4 regions of the Photorhabdus kleinii genome follow, and region 1 is predicted to be linked to each of the others. Evidence: predicted binding sites of a transcription regulator. Region 1 holds the regulator's gene; each other region holds the start of a gene.

The links. The regulator LexA, encoded in region 1, represses DNA repair genes until DNA is damaged. The targets are predictions, from matches to a motif close to TNCTGTATGTACATACAGNA.
Region 2: recA (recombinase RecA) is a predicted target of LexA. The motif match lies at 1,280-1,299, and genes of this name have one in related genera.
Region 3: LG003_RS00720 (metal-dependent hydrolase) is a predicted target of LexA. The motif match lies at 1,230-1,249, and genes of this name have one in related genera.
Region 4: sulA (SOS-induced cell division inhibitor SulA) is a predicted target of LexA. The motif match lies at 1,332-1,351, and genes of this name have one in related genera.

What each region holds. Positions count from the first base shown of each region.
Region 1 covers NZ_JAJAFY010000015.1:32,420-34,619, reverse strand. Annotated here, with positions in the region: gene zur (zinc uptake transcriptional repressor Zur) at 1-406, shown strand, start outside; gene lexA (transcriptional repressor LexA) at 691-1,296, opposite strand; gene LG003_RS09795 (diacylglycerol kinase) at 1,416-1,787, opposite strand; gene plsB (glycerol-3-phosphate 1-O-acyltransferase PlsB) at 1,917-2,200, shown strand, end outside.
Region 2 covers NZ_JAJAFY010000065.1:3,932-6,131, forward strand. Annotated here, with positions in the region: gene recA (recombinase RecA) at 132-1,199, opposite strand; gene pncC (nicotinamide-nucleotide amidase) at 1,376-1,933, opposite strand; gene lplT (lysophospholipid transporter LplT) at 1,944-2,200, opposite strand, start outside.
Region 3 covers NZ_JAJAFY010000001.1:156,186-158,385, forward strand. Annotated here, with positions in the region: gene LG003_RS00715 (L-cystine transporter) at 1-476, opposite strand, end outside; gene LG003_RS00720 (metal-dependent hydrolase) at 664-1,212, opposite strand; gene hxpB (hexitol phosphatase HxpB) at 1,436-2,101, opposite strand.
Region 4 covers NZ_JAJAFY010000077.1:965-3,164, forward strand. Annotated here, with positions in the region: gene ompA (porin OmpA) at 1-190, opposite strand, end outside; gene sulA (SOS-induced cell division inhibitor SulA) at 740-1,312, opposite strand; gene LG003_RS21660 (TfoX/Sxy family DNA transformation protein) at 1,560-2,162, shown strand.

The sequences.
Region 1 (2,200 bases):
AGAGCAACCCGGGGCAATCAGTGCTTATGATTTACTGGATTTGCTACGGGAAGCAGAACCACAGGCCAAACCGCCTACCGTATATCGGGCACTGGAATTTCTGTTGGAACAGGGGTTTATTCATAAAATAGAATCCACCAACAGTTATGTCCTATGTCACCATATTGAACAGCCAAGCCACACTTCAGCAATGTTTATTTGTGACCGTTGTGGTTCTGTTACAGAGCGAGATGGTGGAACCGTTGAATCCGCCATCCAACAGTTAGCAAAAACAGCCGGGTTCAGTTTACGCCATACCATCATCGAAGCGCATGGCTTATGTTCACCTTGTGAAGAGATCGAATCCTGTATTAAACGAGATGAATGCCAGCATGACCACAGAATTGAAGGAAGTAAAAAGAAATAGATATATCCGTTATCTTTCAAGTTGCCTCTTTGTTGGCTGCACTCATTCACCCCGGTCACATCGTTCGCTATGCTCCCGGGGATTCGCTCCCTTGCCGTCGCGAAGCATCTTGAAATTCATGAGGTATAGTAAGTAGATACTTACTTTTGGTACAGAGTCAGACTGAAATAAACAACCGCAGAATCACGTTTAAGATAATCACAACGATAAATTCAACAACATGATTCTGCCGGAATATTGCAATTCTTTAACAATTCCAAAAACAACAATTTGATATTTTACTATCAGGACCAGTTGGCGTTACGAATCACCCCAACCGCCAATCCTTCAATTGTCAGGCTCTGCTCACGCAAATCCACCACAATTGGCTTAAATTCTGGGTTTTCTGCCAACAATTCAACTTTATTTCCAGTCTGTTTAAAACGTTTTACCGTCACTTCATCTTCAATGCGGGCAACAATAATCTGCCCATTACGAACATCTTGTGTTTTATGCACAGCCAGCAGATCACCATCCATAATCCCAACATCTTTCATAGACATTCCGCTGACCCGCAACAGGAAATCTGCACTTGGCTTAAACAATGCAGGATCAACCTGATAATGACTTTCAATATGCTCCTGTGCTAACAGTGGTTCACCTGCGGCTACACGGCCAATTAACGGTAAACCAGATTCTTCCAACAGCAAACGGATTCCCCTAGATGCCCCTGCAACAATCTCTATCACCCCTTTACGAGCCAATGCTTTTAAATGCTCTTCAGCCGCGTTAGGCGAACGAAAGCCAAGACGTGCTGCAATTTCAGCACGCGTTGGCGGCATACCTGTTTGCGAAATATGGTCACGCACCAAGTCATAAACTTGCTGCTGCCTTGCGGTAAGTGCTTTCATTTCGTCCCCTGTTTGTTTATACAGTCAATATGTAAGTATATACAGCTAAATAACGATTGGGAACCTACTAAGGCAGAAAATTAGCCAATTATAATATAATACCTAATTATTAAACCAAATCAGACCATAAAATAGCGCCAAAGGATGGTCCCCCAGACAATTAACGACAGCATCATTGTCAGAAAGACAGCCGCCGATCCCATATCTTTCGCCCGACCGGACAATTCATGGAACTCACTGCCAATACGGTCAACAACTGCTTCAATAGCACTATTCAGGATTTCCATAATCAACACCAGCATCACTGAACCAATCAGTAAAATGCGTTCAATAGCGCCGATATCCAGATAAAATGCAACCATCATAGCCAATATCGCTAAAATTATTTCCTGACGGAAAGCCGCTTCATTTTGCCATGTCGCCCTAATACCCTTCACCGAATATACGATTGCTTTAATGATACGGGTCAAGCCCTTGGATTGATTCGCCATAAATTATTCACACCAAATATGAGGTTATTTGACACTTTCCACTCTTATTATTGTCTTAACACAACAGATCTCAACACCCGTTTCTGATATGCTGGCAACGTGTTGCTAACAAGAGGCTTCAAGATATTTATGTCAAGTTGGCGTAAAATATATTATAAATTATTGAATTTACCACTAAAAATACTGGTAAAGAGCAAACTTATTCCTACAGATCCGATTACTGAATTGCGGCTCGATACGACACGCCCGATTCTGTACGTGCTACCGTATCACTCCAAAGCAGACTTACTGGCATTACGTCAGCAATGTCTTGAGCAGGATCTGCCGGACCCATTAAATTTACTGGAGATTGGTGACACTGAACTTCCCAGCTATGTATTTATCGATAATGGTCCACGTGTATTCCGCTATTG
Region 2 (2,200 bases), on a different contig from region 1:
CATGATCGCATAATATGGATAATACTTGCTTTCTGAGAGAAGAAACCGCGTCATTATTAACGCGGTATAAGTTTGATGACAAAACTTTTACAGCTTTGAATATAAGAATAGAGACTACCGATATTATTAGATTAGAATTCTTCGTTATTCATCTCTTCGTTTTCATTGGCTTCATAATCAGAAGCAGCACTATTGAATTCGCCGGCATTGTGCAACAGCATTTCACGTAATTTTTTATCCAGCTCAGTAGCAACTTCAGGATGTTCTTTCAGGTAGATGGTAGCATTCGCTTTGCCTTGACCAATTTTATCGCCATTATAGCTGTACCATGCGCCTGCTTTTTCCACCAATTTATGCTTCACACCTAAATCGATTAATTCACCATAAGTGTTAATGCCTTCGCCATACATAATCTGGAATTCTGCTTGCTTAAATGGCGCTGCCACTTTGTTTTTTACCACCTTAACACGGGTCTCGCTACCAACGACCTCTTCGCCATTTTTCACAGAACCAATGCGGCGAATATCCAGACGAACAGAAGCATAGAATTTCAGCGCGTTACCACCGGTGGTAGTTTCAGGGTTACCAAACATGACACCAATTTTCATACGAATCTGGTTGATAAAGATCAACAACGTATTGGAACTTTTCAAGTTACCGGCCAGTTTGCGCATTGCCTGACTCATCATTCGAGCTGCCAGCCCCATATGAGAATCACCAATTTCCCCTTCTATTTCGGCTTTTGGTGTTAAGGCAGCAACGGAGTCTACGATAATGACATCAACAGCGCCGGAACGTGTTAACGCATCACAGATCTCAAGAGCCTGTTCCCCCGTATCGGGTTGAGAACACAACAGGTTATCAATATCAACACCCAACTTCTTAGCATAGATAGGATCAAGAGCGTGTTCAGCATCAATAAACGCACAGGTTTTACCTTCACGTTGTGCCGCAGCAATCACCTGTAATGTCAGCGTTGTCTTACCAGAAGATTCCGGGCCATAGATTTCAACAATACGCCCCATCGGCAGGCCGCCAGCACCTAATGCAATATCCAGTGACAATGAACCCGTGGAGATAGTTTCAACGTCCATTGAACGGTCTTCGCCCAAACGCATGATGGAACCTTTACCAAACTGTTTTTCAATTTGGCCTAGTGCCGCTGCTAGTGCTTTTTGTTTATTTTCATCAATAGCCATTTTTACTCCCTCGTAAGCAATGAAAGGGCTCTCTCACTGCCGATGAATAATTTCTGATACTAAAACATTGTTTGTAATTATACTGTATAATCATACAGCATCAAGTTAATTTTTTATACCCGTTATCTTTCAAGTTGCCTCTTTGTTGGCTGCACTCGCTCACCCCGGTCACACAGTTACCTATGCTCCCGGGGATTCGCTCCCTTGCCGTCGCGATCCATCTTGAAATCCATTGGGTATATAATCTCTGATAACAGTGTTTTCAGAGAATAAATGACAGCTTGAAGGCGTACTTCATTTCGATCACCATTAAAACAACAACGGCGAGACACAACTTCTACCCCATTTACCGTTAGATATGCAAACCCAAACCACACTGTACCAACAGGTTTTTCTTCGCTGCCACCATCAGGCCCAGCAATGCCACTGACCGAAACCGCCAGATCTGCCTGCGCAGCTTTCAGTGCTCCTACGGCCATTTCTCTCACAACCTGTTCACTGACAGCCCCATATTGCTGTAAAACGGCTTCTGACACACCAAGCATCTGATGCTTAGATTTATTACTGTATGTCACAAAGCTTCGGTCAAAATAAGCAGAGCTACCGGCAATATCTGAAATTGTTTTCGCCAACCAGCCACCGGTGCAAGATTCAGCGCAAGTCACCCACAGTTTTTGCTGTCTCAGCTTCTCTCCCAGTTCAATACTAAGCTGAGTCAGAATTTTTTCACTCATAACACTCTCTTTATCCGGTAAAAGATCCATTTCTTTGAAACCGGTTCCAAATCCACAAACTCGTGATTGTCAACGCCAACAGAGTACCAAAGCCTATCCCTGTTGTAACAACCGGGACGCCTATTTTAATAACCAATGAATACAAGCCAAGCATCAATAACATGGCGATATTCTCACCCAAATTCTGTACTGCAATTGCATAACCAGCCCCAATCGTTTGTCTGCCACTTTCCTGCAATAATGCATTCAGTGGAACAATAAACAAAC
Region 3 (2,200 bases), on a different contig from region 1:
GAGACTTTGCTGACATAGTTGTTTTCGATAGCAGACAGACGTGTTGTTTCTTGGGGACCTTGAATCAGACCTTCAGCAGTCAGGCCGAACAGGTTGATAATCATGATACCGATAAGCGCTGCAATCATTGTAGTGAATAACAACGTTCCGATAGTCAGAAAGCTGATTTTTCCCAGAGAAGATGCTTTGTGTAGTTTGGCGACTGCACTCAAAATAGAGGCAAATATCAGAGGCATAATGACCATTTGTAGAAGTTGTACGTAGCCATTACCTACAATGTTGAACCATGATATGGATTCCTTCACTATGGTATTATCAGAACCATAAACCAGTTGCAGTGCTAAGCCAAAAGTAATGCCAATGGCAAGGCCCGCAAAAACCTTTTTCGACAGATTCCATTGCCGTGAACTGGCTTTTGACAATAGCAAAAGCAGTGCTACGAAGACGAGCACATTCGAAATGAGTGGTAAATTCATCCCCAAACTCCAGAATTCAATTTAGTTAAGTCATAAGCTGTATCGAATCGTGTAGGTTTGCAAACGAACACATTACAACAAGCAGTTGGGGAATATAGTACCAGATTAAACTATTCTCATTTATAACTATATAGAATTTAATATAATTAATGTGACTTTTAAGATTTATTTTTAGTCAATTAGAGCATTAGAAATAGAGATCTTTGATGCGATTTATATAAAAAAGTATAGAATATTCAATATTTTCTGGTAGAAAAATGGCAATGACAATTAATAAGGCAGAAATAAACCTTTCTGCTTTCTTATTTCCTTGCTTGCCAAGCACAGGTAGACAGAAACGTATTTTGATTGGCCATAATAACGGCACACCAGCAGGTGTTAGCATATCTGCAACCAGATGGCTCAAATAGCCAACAATCATGGCATGGAAAAAATCAGTTGGAATTAGCCACTCTTCGGGTATTTTTAGCCAAAATAAAGTAATCCCTAATATGAGAGCAAGTAAACTGTGAGTAAAGCCTCTATGACCGCAGAGTTTGGCAATAGGAATGGAGATAAATCTGAATAATCTACCCAGGGTTGAATTAGGGTGATCGATGTCGGGTAACAAGGCAGTAAGCAGTACCCCTGGTAGCATATGCAACCAGTCTCCATAAGCTATCTCTGGTGTTATCTCTAGCTTATGTGCCAAGATGATGCTGGCAACTGAAAATAAAAGATGCCCTTCTGCGGTCATAAATTCCTCTGACTAATAACTGTCTATCCATACAGTCGGCGAAGTATAGAGGGTTTTATGTGGGTAAGATAGAGGGTGAAAAGCAAAAATATCTTATTTATTAATATATGACGTTAATATTTAATTAGATTTTTATTTGACAGAATAAGACATAAGCGCTACGACTACTATGTGAACAATAAGAAGCTGCCATTGGCATAAATGATGGCAGCTAAAGTTATAATCAGGTGATGTTCATGACAGTGAGTTGCTCGAGAGAATGTAGTTTAATATCTGCGAGAACCCAACTTGGGTCATCAAAGTGATGAGCGGATGGCACAACGATTGAACGCATTCTTGCAGCTTTTGTTGCTATCATTCCATTGAATGAATCTTCCAGGGCCACACAATTTATCGGAGCGACATCCAATTGCTCAGCAGCGCGCAAATAAACTTCGGGATTGGGTTTACTATGAGGTAAGTTGGCAGCAGAAACGACAGTATCAAAATAGTGATTAAGGCTGAACATTTCGAGTACTTGTTCCAACATATATTGTGGAGAAGCTGAGGCTAGGCCGATTTTTAGTCCTTGTTTGCGGCAAAGGTTTAAAGCATATTCAACACCTGGGAGTAAAGGACGGTTTTCTTTTACCAAATCGATAACATGGTCGGTAATTCGCTGTTCCACGTCTGATTTTGATGCCCCTTGCCAGGGAGAAGCCTGATACCAAAGTTCCACAACTTGGTCAATTCGCAATCCAAGAGTATCTGGTAGTTTTTCTGCTAAAGAGAAATCCAGACCTAATTCACTAAATACTTCTTTTTCTCCTTGGGTCCAATAGGGTTCAGAGTCAATCAGTAAGCCGTCCATATCGAAAATGGCTGCTTTTATTGGTAAATGAAAAGACATTTAAGTATCTCTCTTTGGTCAGACAGTTAGCGAAAGCTGATTGTAACAATCTCAGTAGGTGAAATCTTTTCCTGATCGGGAACATGGTAAGAAATGCTT
Region 4 (2,200 bases), on a different contig from region 1:
CCAGTTGGTTTTTGTGAGTAGGGCCATTACCGATTGCATTGGTATAATCGTTGCCGTAGAAATTTACGTCATGGTATTGGGACCAACCCAACTTACCACCGGTATACCAAGTGTTGTCTTTTGGAGCTGCTTGCGTTGCAGTTGTGAAAGCGGCCACTGCCACTGCTACCGCGATAGCTGTCTTTTTCATTTTAACGCCTCGTTATTATCATCACCCAATAGGCAAGTGGCTTTGGGAGCCTTTTTACTTACTGCCTACCCCATTAGGCTATTTCATTTGCCATCTTCGTAATAAAAGCAAACGCTGAGTTGGGCTCAAATTCTTCGGTACCCTTATTGTGTGTACGTTTTGAATTTTACGCATTTTCGTGTTCACTATTTATCCATAAGAATGGCCTGCACTAAATTTAATATCTACTAAGATAGGTTGTTGAGCCATATTGATTAAAAAACTCAGTTAGGAATACTGCACTATCATAAAACCGATAGACCAAACAATACCGCAGTACTAAGTGCAGTAACCTTTAATGGTGTAAAGTCTACAACGAAGTTAAAAAGTTACAAGTGCCCCTTGATTAATAGAGTAAAAAATTTAAAAGATAATGTATGATTTCAAAAAAACTTTACTATTCTTTACAACTAATCTTACCTTAATTAATTGATTTTAATTGTGATTAGTGGTTCTTGGCCTGAATTGGTTATTTTGTGTTATGAATATTGCAATAATTTCTAGCTTTGGTCAATGATAGTGAATGGAATGGATTTTTAGTAAATCTGATCGCGATTCAGCACGGTTAGTTTCTTTATTTGTATCTTGTGGGCGCATAATAAAGCCCAGTGCATTACCTTTTTGTGCCGCAGCCCGTAATCTTACGGTATCTTTTTCTGATAACTTTGGTAGCCAGCCAAGTACCACGCTGTAATTACCACTCGCCAATGCTCTTTCCATTGCCTCTACCGTTGTAATGGAGCTAATGCGATTTAATTGGATAACCTTATCTAAAGGTAATCCGGAGTTAATTAACCATTGGCGGCTCAGTTTCTTATGTGGACTAACCCATAGCAACCAGCGGGCTTCATTTCCTGATTGGCGTAACAACGGTAGTAATATACGATTAATGACCGCTTGGTTATCGCTATATTGGTTATCACTATAAATCAATTCACTCACTATGCCTTCTTTACCTTCTTTACCCGCTTTCACTACCCCATCTCTTTTGGCTGAATCATCTTGTACAGGTGAAGAGAGTGATAGCCGCTTTTTGGTTGACTGGTGTTTAGAAGGGTAAACCCAGGATGATTGAACGCCCATAATGAACCTCGCCACAATTAACTGTATTAATATACAGTATCTTCATGTCAGGCTAAGATCAAGTCTATTTTTTCAAAGAGCTTCGCAAATATTGATTGTAAATGGCTGTAAACTCATTTAACCATTGGCAGATAAAATTGGATTGCGTATGTTTTTAATTGCTTGTTCCTGTTATTTATTTTACTAGTAATTGGGACAAATCTATGGATAAGAGATTTATTTGCACAAAACTCATGGAGTGATCTGTATGTTTTTGTCTGAGGTACGTTTTACTCAACTCAAAAATGGTTTTTCTTCGTTTGGGGCATTGACAAGGAAGCCACAGTTTGGTGGTTACAGCCTGTTAGCTGATGGGATTATGTTCGCTATTATTGCTGATGGAGAATTATATTTAAGAGGAAATGGCCATGCTGAAGTATTATTTAAAGCCAGAGGAATGAAAAACTATATTTACTCGAAAAAAGGAGTGCCTGTAACTTTGCGTTATTATCAAGTTGTTGAGTCACTTTGGCAAGATCAAGAGTTGTTATCTCAATATGCGTATTTGGCTTATCATTACTCATTTATTGAAATGGCGGGTAAAAAGAAGATGCCAGAGCGTTTGAAGGATTTGCCTAATCTTGGAATGTCTTTGGAACGTCAGTTATGGAAAGTCGGAATATGTAAAGTTGAAGATTTGCGGTTGTTAGGTGCGAAAGCCAGTTATTTAAAACTGCATCAATATAAAAGAAATTCTAATGTTAGTTTATTACTTGCTTTGGCTGGTGCAATTGAAGGATGTCATTCAGCCGTTTTACCGGTACAGATCCGTAATGATTTATTACGCTGGCACAAAGAATTGGCTTGTTAGATCTTTATCGTGAACAGCTAAAGGAAGGGGCAGTCAAC